4 regions of the Pectobacterium odoriferum genome follow, and region 2 is predicted to be linked to each of the others. Evidence: predicted binding sites of a transcription regulator. Region 2 holds the regulator's gene; each other region holds the start of a gene.
What was found. Region 2 encodes sigma-54, which starts transcription at its own class of promoters, with help from an activator protein. Its sites were predicted from a motif close to GTTGGCACANNTTTCGCTNT; they were not measured.

Region 1 (5,493 bases), 1.0 Mb from region 2:
TTCCTGGGCTGGTCGATGTAACATCTAGTTTTGCTATGGAACGAATCAAACATACCACGGCATTGCCCTTATCCCTGTGATTCATCGTATATCCGTCTTTTGTATAATCACCTTTCTGAGTCTGTCATGACCCGTCTGGCTATTGGAATGAAAACCGCGTGAGACTGTTTGCTCAACTGAGTTGGTATTTTCGCCGCGAATGGCGGCGCTATCTGGGGGCTATTGCGCTATTGATTGCAATTGCCATTCTGCAATTGTTACCCCCTAAACTGGTCGGCGTGATTGTCGATGGTGTGACGCAGCACGGCATGTCGATGGCCGAAATGATGAAGTGGATTGGCGTGATGCTGCTGACTGCCGTCATGGTCTATCTGCTGCGCTATGTGTGGCGCGTGTTCCTGTTTGGTGCGTCATACCAGTTGGCGGTTGAGCTACGAGAGGATTTTTACCGTCAACTGAGTCGCCAGCATCCGGCGTTTTACCAACGTCACCGTACTGGCGATCTGATGGCGCGAGCGACTAACGATGTCGATCGCGTGGTCTTTGCCGCCGGAGAAGGCGTGTTGACGCTGGTCGATTCAATGGTGATGGGCTGCGCCGTGCTGGTTGTCATGTGTACGCAAATTAGTTGGGAACTGACCCTGCTGGCGCTGCTTCCGATGCCGGTCATGGCGATTTTCATCAAACGCTACGGCACCCAACTGCATAACCGCTTTAAATCCGCACAGGCGGCGTTTTCCTCGCTTAACGATCAGGCGCAGGAAGGTTTGACCAGCATTCGGATGATTAAAGCCTTTGGGCTGGAAAACTATCAGTCCGCGCGTTTTGCGCAGGTTGCGGCGGATGCCGGCGCCAAAAATATGCACGTCGCTCGCGTTGATGCCCGCTTCGATCCCACTATTTATATTGCCGTCGGGCTTTCGAATTTGCTGGCGATTGGCGGCGGCAGTTGGATGGTGATTAACGGTTCGCTGACGTTAGGTTTGTTGACCAGCTTCGTCATGTATCTGGGGTTGATGATCTGGCCAATGCTGGCGCTGGCCTGGATGTTTAATATTGTTGAGCGTGGTAGCGCGGCATATAGCCGAATTCGACAACTGCTTGCGGAAGATCTCGTGGTGAAAGACGGTGAGGAATCCTTGCCTGCCGAGCGGGGCGTGCTGGACGTGAACATCTCCGCGTTTCGCTACCCGGATAATACTCGTGATGCTTTACAACATATTCAGTTTACGCTGGCACCGGGTAATATGCTGGGGTTATGTGGGCCGACAGGATCGGGGAAAAGTACGCTGCTGGCGTTGATATTGCGTCATTTCGATACCCAATCGGGAGAGATTCGTTATCACGATCGCCCATTGAACGCCATTCGATTGGATGAACTGCGAAGCCGTTTTGCCGTTGTGGGGCAAATGCCCTTTTTGTTTTCCGATACGGTGGCACGAAACATCGCACTGGGTCGGCCTGATGCTACCCAACAAGAGATTGAACAGGCGGCACGGCTTGCCAGCGTTCATGACGACATTCTGCGTTTGCCTCAGGGTTACCAGACTGAAGTCGGAGAGCGCGGCGTGATGTTATCAGGCGGTCAAAAACAGCGGATCGCGATTGCCCGTGCTTTATTGCTGGATGCTGAAATTCTGGTGCTGGATGATGCGCTGTCTGCGGTTGATGGGCGAACGGAGCACCAGATTTTACAGAATCTTAAAACGTGGGGCGAAAAACGGACGCTGATCATCAGCGCACATCGCCTGTCAGCGCTAACCGAAGCGAATGAAATCGTGGTGTTGCAGCAAGGACAAACGGTGCAGCGTGGCACACACCGGACGCTGGCGGCACAACCTGGCTGGTATCGGGATATGTACCGTTATCAACAGCTGGAGGCGGCGCTGGATGATGTGCCGCAGTTGGAAGGAACGAAAAATGAATAGCCCTCAACAGTTTTGGCCAACCCTGAAACGTCTCCTGGCCTATGGTTCACCCTGGCGAAAACCGCTCCTACAGGGCATCCTGATGCTGTGGATTGCCGCAATCGCTGAAGTCTCAGGCCCCGTGTTGGTGAGCTATTTTATTGACGACTTGGTAGCAAAAGGCCAGTTTCCGCTGGCGATTGCGGCTGGCTTGGCAATGGCCTATATCCTGCTGCAAATTCTGGCGGCCTCGCTGCACTATTTTCAGACGCTGCTGTTTAATCGGGTCGCGGTCGGTGTCGTTCAGCAACTGCGTATTGATGTGATGGACGCGGCGTTGCGCCAGCCACTGAGTACATTTGATACGCAACCTGTTGGGCAACTGATTTCACGCGTCACCAATGACACTGAGGTGGTAAAAGACCTGTACGTCATGGTGGTGTCAACGGTATTACGTAGTGCGGCGCTGGTTGGGGCGATGCTGGTGGCGATGTTCAGCCTGAACTGGGAGATGGCGCTGGTTGCACTGATGATTTTCCCTGCGGTCGCGACGGTCATGGTGCTGTACCATCGTTTTAGTACGCCGATTGTGCGCAAGGTGCGGAGCTATCTGGCCGACATTAATGATGGTTTCAACGAAGTGATTAATGGTATGGGCGTCATTCAGCAGTTTCGCCAGCAGGCTCGCTTTGGCAAAAAATTGGGTGCCGCCAGCCATGAGCATTATGAAGCGCGGATGAAGGCCTTGCGTCTGGAAGGTTTCCTGTTGCGGCCGCTGCTGAGCCTGTTTGCCGCGATGGTGCTGTGTGGCTTGTTAATCCAATTCGGTTTCAGCTCAATTGGGTCGGTGGGCGTTGGGGTCTTGTACGCGTTTATCAACTATTTGGGCCGTCTGAATGAACCATTGATTGAACTGACAACCCAGCAATCCATGTTGCAGCAGGCGGTCGTCGCCGGTGAACGTATCTTTGAACTGATGGATGGCAAAAAGCAGTGCTACGGCGATGACGAGCGTCCTCTGGCGACTGGGCGCGTCGATATTGATGAGGTTTCTTTCTCATATGGTACAGAAAAACGCGTGCTACAGAATATTTCTCTGACGATCCCGGAGCGTGGGTTCGTCGCGCTGGTTGGGCATACCGGCAGTGGGAAAAGTACGCTAGCCAGTTTGCTTATGGGGTATTACGCGCCGGATGAGGGCGAGATTCGGCTTGATGGCCGCTCGCTGTCGACGCTCTCTCATGCGGTGTTGCGCCAAAATGTGGCAATGGTGCAACAGGATCCGGTTGTGCTGGCGGAATCCATGTTTGTGAATGTGACGCTGGGGCGCGATATCAGCGAAGAGGCCGTCTGGCGCGTGTTGGAAGTGGTACAGCTTGCCGAGCTGGTTCGGGCTTTCCCTGAAGGATTGCATACGCGTATTGGTGAGCAGGGGAATAACCTGTCTACCGGACAAAAGCAGCTGTTGGCGATCGCACGGGTACTGGTGCAAACGCCTAAGATCCTGATTCTCGATGAAGCGACGGCGAATATTGATTCAGGTACAGAGCAGGCGGTGCAAAAGGCGCTACGCATTATCAGGGAACAGACGACCTTGATTATCATCGCCCATCGGCTTTCCACTATCGTTGAGGCCGACACGATTATGGTGCTCCATCATGGGCAAACCGTTGAACGGGGTACACATGATCAACTGCTGCAACAGCAGGGGCGCTATTATCAAATGTATCAGTTGCAACTTGCCGGAGAGGATCTTGCAGCCATTAGCACTGAGCCTTGCCCTGCGCACTGAGACTTACCTGAGATAGTATCCCGGTCTGCACCGCCTTGTGTGGTGCAGACTGACAGTCTATTCATGGCTTCGCACCATCAATAAGCATCGTGATTCTGGTTTCCCCCGAGTTGCACTAAAAACACTCTTCATGCACTACGCTGGTGCAATTCTTGCCCGAATCTTCCTGGATTTCTTTCCCATACTGTTTTTTTTTGCCCTTTCTTATCGTTAATCGCGTTCTCTTTCCTGATTTATGCCAGATAAATCATTTATGGCACACCCTTTGCTTTAGTCATGACGTAGACCTACTTCATAGAGCATGTAATCGAACAAGTGACGGGCGAAAGCCTGAATGTAATGGCTAGGGGGAAGATAAATGAAACTGGTTACTGTGGTGATAAAACCATTCAAGCTGGAAGATGTACGTGAAGCGTTATCTTCTGTCGGCATCCAGGGACTCACCGTCACTGAGGTGAAAGGATTTGGTCGTCAGAAAGGGCACGCGGAGCTATATCGCGGCGCGGAGTACAGCGTTAACTTTTTACCCAAAGTAAAAATTGATATCGCAATTGCAGACGATCAACTGGATGAAGTGATCGATGTCATCAGCAAAGCCGCGTACACCGGAAAAATTGGTGACGGCAAAATTTTTGTCGCCGAGTTGCAAAGAGTTATCCGTATTCGTACGGGTGAAACTGACGAAGCCGCACTTTAACAACACCTAGCGTAGATACGTAAATAGGGATGGATGAAAATGAAAAAACTACTCTCTTCATTAGGTCTCGGTGTGGCGGCATTACTCCCGTCCTGGGCAATGGCTGCGACACCGACGATTGATAAAGCGGACAACGCTTTTATTATGATTTGTACCGCATTGGTACTCTTTATGACTATACCGGGCATCGCACTGTTTTACGGCGGCCTGATTCGTTCTAAGAACGTTCTGTCCATGATGACGCAGGTGAGCGTAACGTTCGCGATGGTTTGTATCTTGTGGGTCGTTTACGGATATAGCCTGGCCTTCAGCGAAGGTAACGCCTTCTTCGGTGGTTTCAGCACCTTTATGCTGAAAGGCATCGGGATTGAATCTATCAGTGGCACCTTCTATCAGTTCGTACACGTGGCTTATCAGGCTTCCTTTGCCTGCATCACCGTCGCGCTGATTGTCGGTGCGATTGCTGAGCGTATTCGTTTCTCTGCGGTGCTGATCTTCGTTGCGCTGTGGCTGACGTTCTCCTACCTGCCGATGACGCACATGGTATGGGGCGGTGGCTATCTGGCTGCGGATGGCGCGCTGGACTTCGCTGGTGGTACGGTGGTTCACATCAACGCCGCAGTTGCTGGGTTGGTGGGGGCTTACCTGCTGGGCAAACGTGCTGGTTTTGGCAAAGAAGCCTTCAAACCGCATAACCTGCCGATGGTATTTATCGGTACGGCGATTCTGTACATCGGCTGGTTTGGTTTCAATGCCGGTTCAGCAGGTGCTGCGAACGGTATTGCCGCTCTGGCTTTCCTGAACACCGTTGTCGCGACTGCTGCTGCGATTCTGGCATGGGTTGGCGGTGAGTGGATGGTCCGCGGTAAGCCTTCTCTGCTGGGCGCATGCTCTGGTTGTATCGCCGGTCTGGTGGCAATCACGCCAGCAGCGGGTACGGTTGGCGTGGGTGGCGCACTGATCATCGGTCTAGCTGGTGGCATTGCAGGCCTGTGGGGCGTAACGGTACTGAAAAGATGGCTGCGTGTGGATGACCCGTGTGATGTCTTCGGTGTTCACGGCGTGTGCGGTATCGTTGGCTGCATCCTGACTGGCGT
Region 2 (5,493 bases):
CAAAAAACGCCGTATAGGGCAGGGCGCAGGCGCATTATTATGCTGCGCGTTTATTGTCTACCTTACGGTGTTGTTATGTTTTTCATAAAAAGTTGTTCCGTTTTTCATCATAATCAGGACTATTGGTATGTCACAGTTTGAACAAGATGCTCACCTAAAACAGCAGTCTGACCGTGCACTATCCGATCATGCACCACAAGCCGATCACACGCGGCAAAAGGCTCATGAACTACCAGCCGATTTCGATTTCCAGCAGGCGGGCAAGCAGGTACTGAGTATCGAACGCGATGGGCTTGCGCAATTAGACCAGTACATTGATGACAATTTTACCCTCGCCTGCAAAAAGATATTTCACTGCGAGGGCAAAGTGGTGGTGATGGGGATGGGCAAATCTGGCCACATCGGCTGCAAGATTGCCGCGACCTTCGCCAGCACTGGTACGCCTGCTTTTTTTGTTCATCCCGGTGAAGCCAGCCACGGTGACCTCGGCATGGTGACGCCGCACGATATCGTGATCGCCATTTCCAACTCTGGCGAGTCCCATGAAATTCTGTCGCTAATTCCCGTTCTGAAACGCCAGAAAGTGTTCCTGATCTGTATGACCAGCGCACCGGAAAGTACGATGGGGAAAACGGCGGATATTCACCTGTGTGTTCATGTCCCACAGGAAGCCTGCCCGCTCGGCCTGGCGCCCACCTCCAGCACCACCGCGACGCTGGTCATGGGAGATGCGCTGGCCGTAGCCTTGTTACAGGCACGCGGCTTTACCGCAGAAGATTTCGCCCTTTCTCACCCCGGTGGCGCACTCGGCCGCAAACTTTTACTGCGCGTCAGCGATATCATGCATTCGGGCGACGAAATTCCCCATGTCCCACACAATGCCTCATTACGTGATGCCCTGGTGGAAATTACGCGCAAAAATCTGGGTATGACGGTAATCTGCGAGGCGGATATGAAAATTCAGGGCATCTTTACCGATGGTGACCTGCGCCGCATCTTCGACATGAATATTGACTTGAACAGCGCGCGCATTGCTGATGTGATGACCGCAGGCGGCATCCGGGTCGCACCGCAAACGCTGGCAGTGGATGCACTTAACCTGATGCAGTCGCGCCACATCACCTCAGTGCTGGTGGCAGAAAACGATCGTCTGGTCGGGATCGTCCATATGCACGATATGCTGCGGGCTGGCGTGGTTTAAAAAGAAAGGATGATAGTGAATGAGTGAAGTCAGGGCGCAAACCGATACCTGCTATGGGCCTGTCGATCAACAGGTACTGGATAAAGCCCGTGAGGTTCGCCTGTTAATCTGCGACGTTGACGGTGTGATGTCCGATGGTCTGATTTATATGGGCAACCACGGCGAAGAGCTGAAAGCCTTTAACGTCCGCGATGGCTATGGTATTCGCTGCTTGCTGACCTCTGATATTGAGGTTGCCATCATTACCGGGCGTTCAGCAAAATTGCTGGAAGATCGGTGTAAAACGCTGGGCATTAACCATCTTTATCAGGGGCAATCGGATAAGGTTTTGGCCTTCAACGATCTGTTGGATAAACTGTCAGTAACGGCAAATCAGGTGGCGTATATCGGCGACGATATGATCGACTGGCCAGTAATGGCACAGGTCGGGCTGAGCGTTGCCGTAGCTGATGCTCATCCGCTGTTATTGCCGCGCGCAGATTATGTCACCCGCATTGCGGGAGGCCGTGGCGCCGTACGTGAGCTGTGTGATTTGATTCTGTTCTCGCAGGACAAGCTGGAGCATGCCAAAGGGTTGTCAATATGAGTAAAACCAAGCGTTGGCTCACCGCTTTTCTGGCTCTGTTGGTGCTTATTCTCATCGGCTGGAATATTGCGGATGAGGACACGGTAGCAGCACCGGATGCAAACGACCCCGCCGTGCCGGTTTATACCAGCGAAAAGACCAACACGCAGGTATACAGCCCCGCTGGTAAGCTGAGCTACAGACTGATTTCGGAAAAAGCGGAGTATTTCAACGACGAGCAGTTGAGCTGGTTTACGACTCCCGTTGCCACGCTGTTCAATGAACAGGGCACGGCAACCTGGTCAGTACGCGCCGATCGCGCCAAGCTGACAAAAGACAAGATGCTCTATCTGTACGGCAACGTTGAGGTGAATAGCCTAGCGAAAGACACACAGCTTCAGCGCATCACAACGAATAATGCCCAGGTGAATCTGGTCACACAGGACGTCTCTTCCGATGATGAAGTCACCCTGTACGGTGCCAGCTTTACCTCAAGCGGAATGAAAATGCGCGGGAATCTGCGTAACAAAACGGCCGAGTTGATCGAAAAGGTAAAAACCTCTTATGAAATCCAAAACCAATAATCTCATGCGTAACACCCTGATCGCCAGCTCGCTGTTCGCCGTCAGCATTTCCGCCTTTGCCGTTACCGGCGATAGCAACCAACCTATTCGCATAGATTCAGCACAGCAATCTCTGGACATGCAGGGCAACACGGTGACGTTCACTGGTAATGTTGTCGTGAAGCAAGGGACGATTGAAGTAAAAGCCGACAAGGTCGTCGTGACGCGTCCACAGGGCACGCAAGGCAGTGAAGTGGTGGAAGGTTACGGCAACCCCGTGACGTTCTACCAGATGCAGGACAACGGCAAGCCGGTAAAAGGTCACGCGCAGAAAATCCGCTACGAGCTGGCCACTGACTTTCTGGTGCTGACAGGCAATGCCTATCTGGAACAGCAGGACAGCAATGTCAAAGGCGATCGCATCACTTATCTGGTGAAACAGCAGCAGATGGAAGCGACCAGCGACAAAGGAAAACGCGTGACAACGGTGTTGGTCCCTTCTCAGCTTCAGGAGAAAGAGAACAAAAGCCAGCCTTCTCGTTCTCAGCAACCGCAACCACGGGTCACTGAATAAGTTATGGCAACATTAACCGCAGAAAATCTAGCCAAGGCGTACAAAGGCCGCAAAGTCGTGGAAAACGTCAGCCTCACCGTGAATTCTGGTGAAATCGTCGGCCTGCTCGGGCCGAACGGTGCCGGCAAAACGACAACGTTCTACATGGTGGTGGGCATCGTCCCGCGTGATGAAGGACGCATCGTCATTGACGACGATGACATCAGCCTGCTTCCTTTGCACGAACGTGCGCTGCGCGGCATCGGCTATCTCCCGCAGGAAGCCTCTATCTTCCGCCGCTTAAGCGTTTATGACAATCTGATGGCGGTGTTACAGATCCGTAAAGATCTGACGACCGAACAGCAGGAAGATCGTGCCAATGAGCTAATGGAAGAATTCCATATTATTCATTTGCGCGATAGTCTGGGACAATCGCTGTCCGGTGGAGAAAGACGCCGCGTAGAGATTGCGCGTGCGCTGGCAGCGAATCCGAAGTTCATCCTGCTGGATGAACCGTTTGCGGGCGTAGACCCGATCTCCGTACTGGATATTAAAAAAATCATTGAGCATCTGCGTGACAGCGGGCTTGGCGTGTTGATTACCGATCATAACGTCCGCGAAACGCTTGATGTCTGTGAACGAGCCTACATCGTGAGTCAGGGTAACCTGATCGCCCACGGTTCACCGACCGATATTCTGGCCGATGAACAGGTAAAACGCGTGTATCTGGGCGAAGGCTTCCGACTCTGATAGGGTAATATTTTATCTTTGCAGTACTTATGGGACGTTAGCGCGATTTATGAAGCAAGGTTTGCAACTCAGGCTTAGCCAGCAACTGGCCATGACCCCACAGCTCCAACAGGCGATCCGCCTGTTGCAACTGTCCACGCTTGAATTGCAACAGGAGATTCAACTGGCGTTAGAAAGTAATCCGTTGCTCGAACAAACGGATCAGCACGACGAAATCGAGTCATTTGAAAAGGCAGACAGCGATTCGCTGGATACCGGTGAAGCCCTTGAACAAAGAGATATGCCGGAAGAATTGCCGCTCGATGCCACCTGGGATGAAATCTACTCCGCAGGCACACCGTCGGGCACCGGCACCGACTATCGCGATGAAGAACTGCCTATTTATCAAGGCGAAACCACGCAAACGCTTCAGGATTACCTGATGTGGCAGGTTGAGTTGACGCCGTTTTCCGACACCGACGCGGCTATCGCGACCTCTATCGTCGATGCAGTGGACAACACCGGCTACCTGACCGTACCGCTACAAGACATTCTTGACAGCATCGGTGACGACGACGTGACGCTGGAAGAAGTTGAAGCCGTACTCAAACGCGTGCAGCGCTTCGATCCCGTTGGCGTCGCCGCCCGCGACCTGCGCGATTGTCTGCTAGTGCAGCTTTCTCAGTTCGCCGATAACACGCCACGCCTGACCGAAGCGCGCCTGATCGTCAGCGATCATCTCGATCTGTTAGCCAACCATGATTTCCGCAGCCTGATCCGCATCACGCGCCTGAAAGAAGAGGTGCTGAAAGAAGCACTGGCGCTGATCCAATCGCTCGATCCCCGTCCAGGGCAATCGATCAACACGGGTGAATCCGAATACGTCATCCCTGACGTGCTGGTACGTAAAGTTCAGGGAATCTGGTCCGTTGAACTGAACACCGACAGCGTTCCCCGTTTGCAGATTAATCAGCAATACGCTGCGCTGGGCAACAGCGCACGCAACGACAGCGACGGACAGTTCATCCGCAGCAATCTGCAAGAAGCGCGTTGGCTCATCAAAAGCCTGGAAAGTCGCAATGACACGCTGCTGAAGGTGACACGCTGTATCGTCGAGCAGCAGCAGGATTTCTTCGAGCAGGGCGAAGAATTCATGAAGCCCATGGTACTGGCAGACATCGCGCAGGCGGTGGATATGCATGAATCCACCATCTCACGCGTGACGACACAAAAGTTCCTGCACAGCCCACGCGGCATTTTTGAGCTAAAATATTTCTTCTCCAGCCACGTTAATACCGATAGCGGCGGAGAAGCGTCGTCAACGGCAATCCGCGCGTTGGTGAAAAAGCTTATTGCAGCGGAAAACCCCGTGAAGCCACTGAGCGATAGCAAGCTGACAGCGCTGCTCTCCGATCAAGGCATCATCGTGGCGCGTCGAACCGTTGCAAAATACCGAGAGTCTTTATCTATCCCACCATCGAATCAGCGTAAACAACTGATTTGATCTCAACAGAGAAGGAAGACACTATGCAGCTCAACATTACCGGACACCATATCGATATCACTGAACCACTGCGTGATTTTGTGAATGGCAAGTTTGCCAAATTAGAGCAGTATTTTGACCGGATTAATCAGGTCAATGTGGTATTGAGAGTGGAAAAAGTTCAGCAAATTGCCGAGGCCACGCTCCACGTTAATGGCGGCGAGCTGCATGCAACCTCAGAGGCGGAAGATATGTACGCCGCGATAGATTTATTGATCGATAAGCTGGCGAGACAGCTCAATAAGCATAAAGATAAACTCAAGCAGCACTAATTTTCTCCTTTGCCGTTTGGCAAAGGAACAAACTCGGCCCATCCATCGGGTGGGTCGGGATCACCAG
Region 3 (5,493 bases), 970 kb from region 2:
GCCGTGTGTCTCCCGTGATAACATTCTTCGGTATTCGTAGTTTGCATCGGGTTGGTAAGTCGGGATGACCCCCTAGCCGAAACAGTGCTCTACCCCCGAAGATGAGTTCACGAGGCGCTACCTAAATAGCTTTCGGGGAGAACCAGCTATCTCCCGGTTTGATTGGCCTTTCACCCCCAGCCACAAGTCATCCGCTAATTTTTCAACATTAGTCGGTTCGGTCCTCCAGTTAGTGTTACCCAACCTTCAACCTGCCCATGGCTAGATCACCGGGTTTCGGGTCTATACCCTGCAACTTAACGCCCAGTTAAGACTCGGTTTCCCTGCGGCTCCCCTATACGGTTAACCTTGCTACAGAATATAAGTCGCTGACCCATTATACAAAAGGTACGCAGTCACCTAACAAGTAGGCTCCCACTGCTTGTACGTACACGGTTTCAGGTTCTATTTCACTCCCCTCGCCGGGGTTCTTTTCGCCTTTCCCTCACGGTACTGGTTCACTATCGGTCAGTCAGGAGTATTTAGCCTTGGAGGATGGTCCCCCCATATTCAGACAGGATGTCACGTGTCCCGCCCTACTCATCGAACTCACAGCTTGTGCATTTTTGTGTACGGGACTATCACCCTTTACTGTGCGACTTTCCAGACGCTTCCACTAATACACAAACTGATTCAGGTTCTGGGCTCCTCCCCGTTCGCTCGCCGCTACTGGGGGAATCTCGGTTGATTTCTTTTCCTCGGGGTACTGAGATGTTTCAGTTCCCCCGGTTCGCCTCATGACACTATGTATTCATGTCATGATAGTGTGTCGAAACACACTGGGTTTCCCCATTCGGGTATCGTCGGGTATAACGCTTCATATCAGCTTACCGACGCTTATCGCAGATTAGCACGCCCTTCATCGCCTCTGACTGCCTAGGCATCCACCGTGTACGCTTAGTCGCTTAACCTCACAACCCGAAGGTGTCTTTGATTAATCAAAGTCACTGTCGTGCTGCGATTATTTGAGAGACTCATTGACACACTGACGCATCACTCACATGACATAAATGTCATATCAGTATGTTCAGCTGTCATGTTTCAATTTTCAGCTTGTTCCAGATTGTTAAAGAGCAAAACGTCGCAGTGCACCCAAACAGGTACACTCTGAAGTTTTCTATATAGCGAGTAGTGATGGTGGAGCTATGCGGGATCGAACCGCAGACCTCCTGCGTGCAAGGCAGGCGCTCTCCCAGCTGAGCTATAACCCCATCGTTGCTTACAGATACCTTAGATACCACTCATGGAAGAGTTGGTAGGCCTGAGTGGACTTGAACCACCGACCTCACCCTTATCAGGGGTGCGCTCTAACCACCTGAGCTACAAGCCTATTAAGGTATTTCTGCTCGTTATTTTCATCAGACAATCTGTGTGAGCACTTCACTTAACGCACATCTTCTTGGTAAGGAGGTGATCCAACCGCAGGTTCCCCTACGGTTACCTTGTTACGACTTCACCCCAGTCATGAATCACAAAGTGGTAAGCGCCCTCCCGAAGGTTAAGCTACCTACTTCTTTTGCAACCCACTCCCATGGTGTGACGGGCGGTGTGTACAAGGCCCGGGAACGTATTCACCGTAGCATTCTGATCTACGATTACTAGCGATTCCGACTTCATGGAGTCGAGTTGCAGACTCCAATCCGGACTACGACGTACTTTATGAGGTCCGCTTGCTCTCGCGAGGTCGCTTCTCTTTGTATACGCCATTGTAGCACGTGTGTAGCCCTACTCGTAAGGGCCATGATGACTTGACGTCATCCCCACCTTCCTCCGGTTTATCACCGGCAGTCTCCTTTGAGTTCCCGACCGAATCGCTGGCAACAAAGGATAAGGGTTGCGCTCGTTGCGGGACTTAACCCAACATTTCACAACACGAGCTGACGACAGCCATGCAGCACCTGTCTCAGAGTTCCCGAAGGCACTCAGCTATCTCTAGCTAATTCTCTGGATGTCAAGAGTAGGTAAGGTTCTTCGCGTTGCATCGAATTAAACCACATGCTCCACCGCTTGTGCGGGCCCCCGTCAATTCATTTGAGTTTTAACCTTGCGGCCGTACTCCCCAGGCGGTCGATTTAACGCGTTAGCTCCGGAAGCCACGCCTCAAGGGCACAACCTCCAAATCGACATCGTTTACAGCGTGGACTACCAGGGTATCTAATCCTGTTTGCTCCCCACGCTTTCGCACCTGAGCGTCAGTCTTTGTCCAGGGGGCCGCCTTCGCCACCGGTATTCCTCCAGATCTCTACGCATTTCACCGCTACACCTGGAATTCTACCCCCCTCTACAAGACTCTAGCCTGTCAGTTTTGAATGCAGTTCCCAGGTTAAGCCCGGGGATTTCACATCCAACTTAACAGACCGCCTGCGTGCGCTTTACGCCCAGTCATTCCGATTAACGCTTGCACCCTCCGTATTACCGCGGCTGCTGGCACGGAGTTAGCCGGTGCTTCTTCTGCGAGTAACGTCAATCAGCCGTGCTATTAACACGACTGCCTTCCTCCTCGCTGAAAGTGCTTTACAACCCGAAGGCCTTCTTCACACACGCGGCATGGCTGCATCAGGCTTGCGCCCATTGTGCAATATTCCCCACTGCTGCCTCCCGTAGGAGTCTGGACCGTGTCTCAGTTCCAGTGTGGCTGGTCATCCTCTCAGACCAGCTAGGGATCGTCGCCTAGGTGAGCCATTACCTCACCTACTAGCTAATCCCATCTGGGCACATCTGATGGCGAGAGGCCCGAAGGTCCCCCTCTTTGCTCTTGCGAGGTTATGCGGTATTAGCTACCGTTTCCAGTAGTTATCCCCCTCCATCAGGCAGTTTCCCAGACATTACTCACCCGTCCGCCGCTCGTCACCCAGAGAGCAAGCTCTCCTGTGCTACCGCTCGACTTGCATGTGTTAGGCCTGCCGCCAGCGTTCAATCTGAGCCATGATCAAACTCTTCAATTTAAGATTTGTTTGATTTGCTGAACTCGTCAGCGATGCTCAAAGAATTAGTAACTGTTCATTCGTAATGAATTTTACTGTTGTTCACTCTTCAAGACTTTTTATATCGTTAAGATACGGTCTTGTGAGTGCCCACACAGATTGTCTGATTAAATTGTTAAAGAGCAGTGCGTTGTGGCCTTAACCACTTCGCGAGGTGGCGTATATTACGCTTTTCACCTTCAGAGTCAACGCTTATTTTAAAGTGTTTTCTCTTTCTTTATCGACTCAGTTGTGTGTTCACAGCGCCGTGTCGATGGAGGCGCATTATAGGGATCCGTTTTCGTTACACAACAACTTTCTTGATCTTTTTTTCTGTTCGCGTGTTTTTCGACCCTTTCGATGAGATCTTACTCGATCCACGCCACTTTTCAGTTGCCGACATCCCATATCTGTCGATATTTTGTCTAATAACGAGTAATCAGTATGTGGCAAATAACTACGAGGCTGTCGATGAGTACAAAAACATTCCGTCGTTATAACGGCATTTCTCCCGTTTTAGGCGAAAGAGTCATGGTCGATCATTCCAGCGTGGTGATTGGTAAGGTAACACTAGGCGATGATGTCGGCATATGGCCTCTTGTCGCCATACGCGGTGATGTTAACTACATTACTATTGGTGCAAGGAGTAATGTTCAGGACGGATCTGTACTTCACATCACCCACTGCTCAGAGAAAAAACCAGAAGGTAATCCACTTATTATTGGTGAAGACGTCACTGTAGGCCATAAAGCGATGCTGCACGGTTGCCAAATAGGAAATCGGGTTCTGGTCGGAATGGGATCAATACTTCTGGATGGAGCGGTTGTTGAAGATGATGTCATGATTGGCGCTGGTAGCTTGGTCCCCCCTGGAAAACGACTGGAGAAGGGGCATCTATACCTCGGCAGCCCAGTCAAAAAAATTCGACCACTAACACAAGAAGAAATAGAGGGATTGATTTACTCGGCAAACAACTATGTTCGTTGGAAGGATGAATACCTTGCTCAGGACAACGAGTAACAACCTTCATCATCCCATTCTTCAGCAACGATCATTTTTTCCAGTTCATCTTCAAGATCCCATCGATATTCCCTGAACAGTGCCAGACACCGTTCAGGGCTATCACCACCATAACGTTGCTGGAGCAGCTCTGCGCTCACTAAACATTCCTGCTGAAAGCCATTCACTAAAACGGGAAAGCGGATCGCCATTACCTTATCATCCCAACTTTCACGATCGGGGAACTGGATCGCCTGATTCATTTAGCAAGCTCCTGCTTTAGTAAAGCAATCACTGGCTCCACGTCTGGCATAACACCATGCCAAAGTTTAAACGCATGTGCCGCTTGCCCCACCAGCATTCCCAAACCATCTGCATAATGGAGAGCGCCATGCTGTACGCACCATGACAAAAAGGGGGTCAGTTGTGGCAGATAGAACATGTCATAACAGCTCGTTTCCAGAGAAATAAGCTCTGGCGGTAAGTTAGGAACGCTATTGTCCATACCAGAAGATGTGGCGTTGATGATCAGATCGAAAGACTGACCATGTAAATAGTCGAAAGCAACAGCGTGAATATCACCAATATCACGGAAGATCTTAGCTAAGGTATCGGCCTTGGAAAAGGTCCTATTCGCCAGCACCACTGTACAACCATGGGCCAGCAGGGGTTGGATAACCCCCCTCGCCGCACCACCTGCACCAACCAGCAAAACACGATCCAACGGCTTCACCAGCGCTAATCGTTGTAGATCGCTGAGCAAACCGATGCCATCGGTATTATCACCAAACAGGCGACCGTCATTCAATCTCTTCAATGTATTGACTGCCCCCGCAAGGGCAGCACACTCGCTACACTCATCAGCTTCGGCAAAGGCCCGCTCTTTAAAGGGCGCTGTCACATTCGCCCCACCAGCACCATCACGAAAATACTGGCGCAGCATCTGCTCAAAATTATCCAGAGGCGCTAACACGCGCTGGTACGTCAACGTTATCCCCGTCTGTGCAGCAAATAGCTCATGTATGCGAGGTGATTTACTATGTGCAATCGGATTGCCAAAAACCGCAAAAGACGTTACTTCAGACACGTTCCTCTCCAACTTGTCGTTACCCCTGACGAATAAGCTCGCCTGTTAATACATCCCTGATTTCTGATGGGTTCATTCTTCCGCCTACGTCCCCAACTAGCACAGGAAAATCATCACCAAACTGCTGAGAGACTTCCTGAGCAGTACGGCAGGGAGGTTGACCACTTAAATTAGCACTGGTCGACACCAACGGTTTACCGTAACGCTGGCACAGTTCCTTGACTAGCGGATGGTCACTAACACGCACCGCAAGCGAAGAAAATTGCCCTGTTAGCCACTGCGGGGTCGTGCGTTTTGCTGGCAATACCCAAGTAACCGGACCTGGCCATGTGGAAAACATCACTGCCTTTTGCTCATCGGATAACGCACTGTCATCAATATAAGGAGCCAGTTGGCTAAAATCTG
Region 4 (5,493 bases), 570 kb from region 2:
CGCAGGATGACCAGTTGCCCTCATGACGTGCCAGCGTTTGTTGGATGATCCGACGCTGATAGTCGTCCGTTGCTTCTCGCAGCCCGCCGCTGATGAAATACGCTGGCTCTATCTCGATAGCATTCGACGATCCCGTGGCGGAATGAGCAGGTTGAGCGGGAAGTTCAAGATTGAAATGCTCACGCCCCAACAGCACCTCGCCCGATTCCTGCCCCGCTCTCGCCAGCACAGTGGCACGATAAATAGCGTGTTCCAGCTCGCGCACATTTCCCGGCCAGTCGTACTGTTCCAACAACGCGCCCGCGTCTGCCGTCAACGCAAGACGCGCCAGCCCAAGCTGCACGCGACTACGTTCACAGAAGAACCCCGCTAACAGCGCCACATCCTGACTGCGCTCGCGCAGCGGCGGTACGGAAAGCGGGAACACGCTCAAACGGTGGAACAAATCGGCACGGAAAGCGCCATCCAGCACCGCCTGCCGCAGATCGCGGTTAGTCGCCGCCAGCACGCGCACGTTCACTTTCAGACTACTGTCATCGCCCACGCGCTGGAGATCGCCATACTGCAATACGCGCAGCAGTTTCGCCTGTAGCGTCAGCGACAGTTCGCCAATCTCATCCAGAAACAGCGTACCGTTATCCGCCATCTCAAACTTGCCGGTTCGATGATGGATCGCTCCGGTAAACGCGCCCTTAACATGACCAAACAGCTCACTCTCCGCTACCGACTCCGGCAGCGCGGCGCAGTTCAGGTACACCAGAGGATGACTTGCCCGGCTGGAACCGCGATGAATCGCCCGCGCCACCAGCTCTTTACCGACGCCGGTTTCTCCCATGATCAGCACGTTCAGGTCGGAACCCGCGACGATATCAACCTCTTTCTTCAGCCGCTGCATCGGTTCCGACAGTCCAACCATTTCATCCACGCTTTCCGCCGCCGGACTTTCAGCACGCACTGGCGCGGGCAACTGCCGCTCAAGGCGTTCCATCAGCAGCGCGTTACTCAGCGCCGCCGCCGCCATCGCCCCCACTAGCCGCAGTTCTTCATCGCTAAAATGGTCGAACTGGCACGGATCCATACCGTCCACGGTCAGCGCGCCGATCAGGTTCTGATTGGCAAACAGCGGCAGGCCAACGCAGGCATGCACCTTAAGATCTTCCTGGCTGGGGATAAGACCGTCATACGGATCGGGAAGCTGGCTGTCCGCCGGAAAGCGCACCACGTCACCCGCGCGGGCAATCGCCTCCAAACGGGGATGATCGGACAGACGAAAGCGTCGCCCCAGTACGTCCGGCGCCAGACCGTCGATCGCCAACGGACGGAACAGCTGATTCTCGTAACGCAGCAGCGCCGAAGCATCGCAGCGCAGCAGCTGGCGCAGGCTGTTGATTAAGCGCTGGAAACGGTCCTGATTTGATAGCCCCATTTGCAGCTCGATAGCAATACGAGCAAGGGCGTTAATAGAGAGCGTCATGGTGTGTCCTAATGACAGAGATTGTGTCATTACGACAATAGAGAAACAATGTCATTTTGACAATCACGTTTTATTAAAACCATATAAATCAATATATTAAAAACTGGCACACTTCCTGCAATCTCTACAGCATATCCCCGACTATGACTACTGAGGTTTCAGAACATGACAATTCACGTTAAGAACAATATCCACTGGGTTGGACAACGCGACTGGGAAGTCCGTGACTTTCACGGCACAGAATACAAAACGCTGCAAGGCAGTAGCTACAACAGCTACCTGATCCGCGAAGAGAAAACCGTGCTGATCGATACCGTCGATCACAAATTCAGCCGTGAGTTTGTGCAAAACCTGATGGCGGAAGTGGATCTGAACACAATTGACTACATCGTGATCAACCACGCCGAAGAGGATCACGCCGGGGCGCTGAGCGAGCTGATGGCGCGTATTCCCAACACGCCGATTTACTGTACCCACAACGCGATCGATTCCATTACTGGTCACCACCATCACCCCGAGTGGAATTTCCACACGGTCAAAACCGGCGACACGCTGGATATCGGCAACGGCAAGCAGTTGATCTTTATCGAAACGCCAATGCTGCACTGGCCAGACAGTATGATGACCTACATGACCGAGGATGCCGTACTGTTCAGTAACGATGCGTTCGGTCAACACTACTGCGATGAGCACCTGTTCAATGACGAAGTGGATCAAACCGAACTGTTCGAGCAGTGCCAGCGCTATTTCGCCAATATTCTGACGCCGTTCAGCCGCTTAGTCACCGCCAAGATCCACGAAGTGCTGGGCTTTAACCTGCCGCTGTCGATGGTTGCGACCTCACACGGCGTGGTATGGCGTGACGATCCTGCTCAGATCATCCACCTGTATCTGAAGTGGGCGGACAGCTATCAGGAAGATCGTATCACGCTGTTTTACGACACCATGTCCAATAACACCCGCATGATGGCCGACGCCATTGCGCAAGGCATCAACGATGTCGATCCCGGCGTCGCGGTGAAAATCTATAACGTCGCCCGTCACGACAAGAACGAAATTCTGACACAGGTCTTCCGCTCGAAAGGTGTGTTAGTCGGTTCATCCACCATGAATAACGTGATGATGCCGAAGGTCGCCGCCATGCTGGAAGAGATCACCGGCCTGCGTTTCCAAAACAAGAAAGCCTCGGCGTTCGGTAGCTACGGCTGGAACGGCGGTGCGATAGACCGCGTTCAAACCCGTCTGATGGATGCCGGTTTTGAAACGACACTGGCGCTGAAAACCAAATGGCGTCCTGATGGTTCAGCGCTGGAAATTTGCCGCAATCACGGCCGCGAAATCGCCCGTCAGTGGGCATTGCATCCGCTGGATAACACACCAGCCCGACGCGTCATCTCGCCCGTAAAACAGACTGCGGCGGCTCCGCAAACCACCACCGCCCCGCAGAATGTGAGTGCCCCAGCCGAGAGCGCCTGCGGATGCAATGACGTCGCTGCGCCACAGTCAACCGCACAGCCAGCGGTACAATCAGAAAACGGTTGTATGGTGTGCAGCGTCTGCCAGTGGATCTACGATCCGGCGCTCGGCGAACCGATGCAGGATGTCACCCCTGGTACCCTATGGTCGGACGTACCAGACAGCTTCCTCTGCCCAGAATGTGGACTGGGTAAAGACGTTTTCAATCCGATTCGCTAGGGAGAGGATGATGAAAGATATCGTGATTATTGGCGCGGGCTTTGCCGCCCGCCAGCTCATCCGACAGCTGCGCAAGCTGGATGCTCACTGCCCTATCCGCCTGATTACCGCCGACAGCGGCGATGAGTACAACAAGCCGGATTTAAGCCATGTGATGAGCCTGCAACAGCACGCCGACGATCTGACCAAACTGTCCGCAGCCGCGTTTGCCGAAGAAAACCGTATCACGCTGCTGGCCAATACGCGTGTCACCGCCATCGACCGCCATGCACAACAGGTCATCTGCGGCACGGATCGTTACGATTACCACAAACTGGTGTTCGCAACCGGAGCCAGCGCGATGGTGCCGCCGATTCCGGGACGCGAACATATGCTGACGCTCAATAGTCAGCAGGAATACCGCACCCACGAAGGCCGACTCTGGCAAGCCGAACGTGTGCTGGTGCTCGGTGCCGGACTCATCGGAACCGAGCTGGCAATGGATTTGGGCCGCGCCGGAAAACGGGTCACGCTGGTGGACTGCGCCAACAGCATTCTGCCCGCGTTGATGCCGCCCGAAGTCAGCGCGCGCCTGCAATTCACGCTAACACAGCAGGGCGTTTCTCTGCTGCTGAACACAACCCTGCAACAGTTGGAGAAAACCGAAACCGGCGTACAGGCTACATTTACTGGTGGCCGCTCTGTCGAAGTGGACGAAATCCTCTCCGCTATCGGTTTGCAGGCCAACATGCAACTGGCGAAAGCGGCGGGGTTAGCGGTACAGAAAGGCATTCAGACCAATGCGCAATTACAGACCACCGATCCACAGATTTATGCGCTGGGCGACTGCGCAGAGATTAGCGGTAAGTTCCTGCCCTTCCTGCAACCGATTCAGCTCAGCGCGATTACGCTGGCGAAAAACCTGCTGGGTGCCAGCGAGACGCTAACGCTGCCGCCGATGCTGGTTAAAATCAAGACGCCGCTGTTTCCCTTACAGATGGCAGGCGATACCACTGGCAGTGATTTACACTGGCAGCAGGAATGGAACGAGCTGGGGATGGTGGCTAAAGCGCTGGATGGTCAGCAAATGCTGCGCGCCTTTGTGGTCGGTGGCGAGCGGATGAAAGAGGCATTTCCGCTGCTGCGACAGCTTTCCACCGTGAGTTCAATCACGGCCTGACACAGCAAAATAAATAATGCATTTAAAATACATATTTTCTGGTCAGCCTGCGTGCGGATTAATAGAATACGGCTATCGCTTTTGGAATTTACAGACCGAGGTAACGATGCAAGATCTCATTTGTTATAAGAAGATGCCGCAGTGGAACAGCCAGACGCTGCCTGCCGCGTTTCAGGAAAAGCACAACACGCAGGAAGGCACCTGGGCGAAACTGACCGTGTTGAAAGGGGAAATGACCTTCTCCATGCTGACCGAAGACGGCGATACGCTGGAGACATTCCAGTTCTCCGAGCAGAACCAGCCGCCGTTTGTTGAGCCGCAGGCGTGGCACCGCATCGTCTCGTTCTCTGACGACCTGGAATGTCAGCTCAGCTTTTTCTGTTCAGCGGAAGATTTCTATCATAAAAAATACGGTCTGACGCGCACCCATTCCGAAGTGATCAACGCCGTGCAGCACATCAAACCGGGCAAAACGCTGGATTTAGGCTGCGGCGGCGGGCGCAACGCGCTGTATCTGAATCTGCGTGGTTTTGATGTCACGGCCTGTGATAAGCATGAGCAAAGCATTGATTCGCTGAATAACATCATCAAGAGCGAAGCGCTGGAAAACATTCGGGCTGGCGTTTACAACATCAATCTGGCGGAAATCAAAGAACAGTACGACTTTATCCTGTCGACCGTCGTGCTGATGTTCCTGGAACGCGATCGTATTCCGCACATCATCAGCAACATTCAGGACAGCACCGTTAACGGCGGCTATAACCTGATTATCGCCGCGATGTCGACGGAAGATTGCCCGTGCCCAATGCCCTTCTCGTTTACCTTTAAAGAAGGCGAGCTGAAGAACTATTACGCCGATTGGGAGATCCTCAAGTACAACGAGGATATGGGCGAACTGCACAAGACCGATGCGCAGGGTAACCGCATCAAACTGCGCTTCGCCACGCTGCTGGCAAGAAAGCCGTAAGCACCGGTTTGCGGTTAAAAAACCTAAACCCGTAAAATACAAAAGGGCCGATTAATCGGCCCTTCTTATTGCTATTACGCTGCAAGCATCAGCTGGCTTTGCGCTCTGTCGCGATGCGGTAAGCGACCAGATCTTCAATCGTCAGCACCGGCATGTCGTGCTGTTTGGCAAACGTGATCACTTCCGGCGCATGCGCCA

Region 1: glnK (P-II family nitrogen regulator) is a predicted target of sigma-54. The motif match lies at 3,952-3,971, and genes of this name have one in related genera.
Region 3: EO763_RS19665 (gamma carbonic anhydrase family protein) is a predicted target of sigma-54. The motif match lies at 3,177-3,196, and genes of this name have one in related genera.
Region 4: norV (anaerobic nitric oxide reductase flavorubredoxin) is a predicted target of sigma-54. The motif match lies at 1,577-1,596, and genes of this name have one in related genera.

What each region holds. Positions count from the first base shown of each region.
Region 1 covers NZ_CP034938.1:1,379,912-1,385,404, forward strand. The annotation lists gene EO763_RS06075 (Lrp/AsnC family transcriptional regulator) at 1-80, shown strand, start outside; gene EO763_RS06080 (SmdA family multidrug ABC transporter permease/ATP-binding protein) at 159-1,928, shown strand; gene EO763_RS06085 (SmdB family multidrug efflux ABC transporter permease/ATP-binding protein) at 1,921-3,699, shown strand; gene glnK (P-II family nitrogen regulator) at 4,058-4,396, shown strand; gene amtB (ammonium transporter AmtB) at 4,436-5,493, shown strand, end outside.
Region 2 covers NZ_CP034938.1:341,657-347,149, reverse strand. The annotation lists gene EO763_RS01545 (calcium/sodium antiporter) at 1-88, shown strand, start outside; gene kdsD (arabinose-5-phosphate isomerase KdsD) at 128-1,201, shown strand; gene kdsC (3-deoxy-manno-octulosonate-8-phosphatase KdsC) at 1,221-1,787, shown strand; gene lptC (LPS export ABC transporter periplasmic protein LptC) at 1,784-2,350, shown strand; gene lptA (lipopolysaccharide ABC transporter substrate-binding protein LptA) at 2,331-2,903, shown strand; gene lptB (LPS export ABC transporter ATP-binding protein) at 2,907-3,632, shown strand; gene rpoN (RNA polymerase factor sigma-54) at 3,682-5,115, shown strand; gene hpf (ribosome hibernation promoting factor) at 5,139-5,426, shown strand.
Region 3 covers NZ_CP034938.1:4,370,690-4,376,182, forward strand. The annotation lists rRNA gene EO763_RS19645 (23S ribosomal RNA) at 1-950, opposite strand, end outside; tRNA gene EO763_RS19650 (tRNA-Ala) at 1,175-1,250, opposite strand; tRNA gene EO763_RS19655 (tRNA-Ile) at 1,293-1,369, opposite strand; rRNA gene EO763_RS19660 (16S ribosomal RNA) at 1,443-2,984, opposite strand; gene EO763_RS19665 (gamma carbonic anhydrase family protein) at 3,474-4,022, shown strand; gene EO763_RS19670 (DUF1488 family protein) at 4,007-4,264, opposite strand; gene aroE (shikimate dehydrogenase) at 4,261-5,088, opposite strand; gene tsaC (L-threonylcarbamoyladenylate synthase type 1 TsaC) at 5,108-5,493, opposite strand, start outside.
Region 4 covers NZ_CP034938.1:916,447-921,939, reverse strand. The annotation lists gene norR (nitric oxide reductase transcriptional regulator NorR) at 1-1,474, opposite strand, end outside; gene norV (anaerobic nitric oxide reductase flavorubredoxin) at 1,640-3,169, shown strand; gene norW (NADH:flavorubredoxin reductase NorW) at 3,177-4,328, shown strand; gene tehB (SAM-dependent methyltransferase TehB) at 4,435-5,295, shown strand; partial or broken gene ribB (3,4-dihydroxy-2-butanone-4-phosphate synthase) at 5,384-5,493, opposite strand, start outside.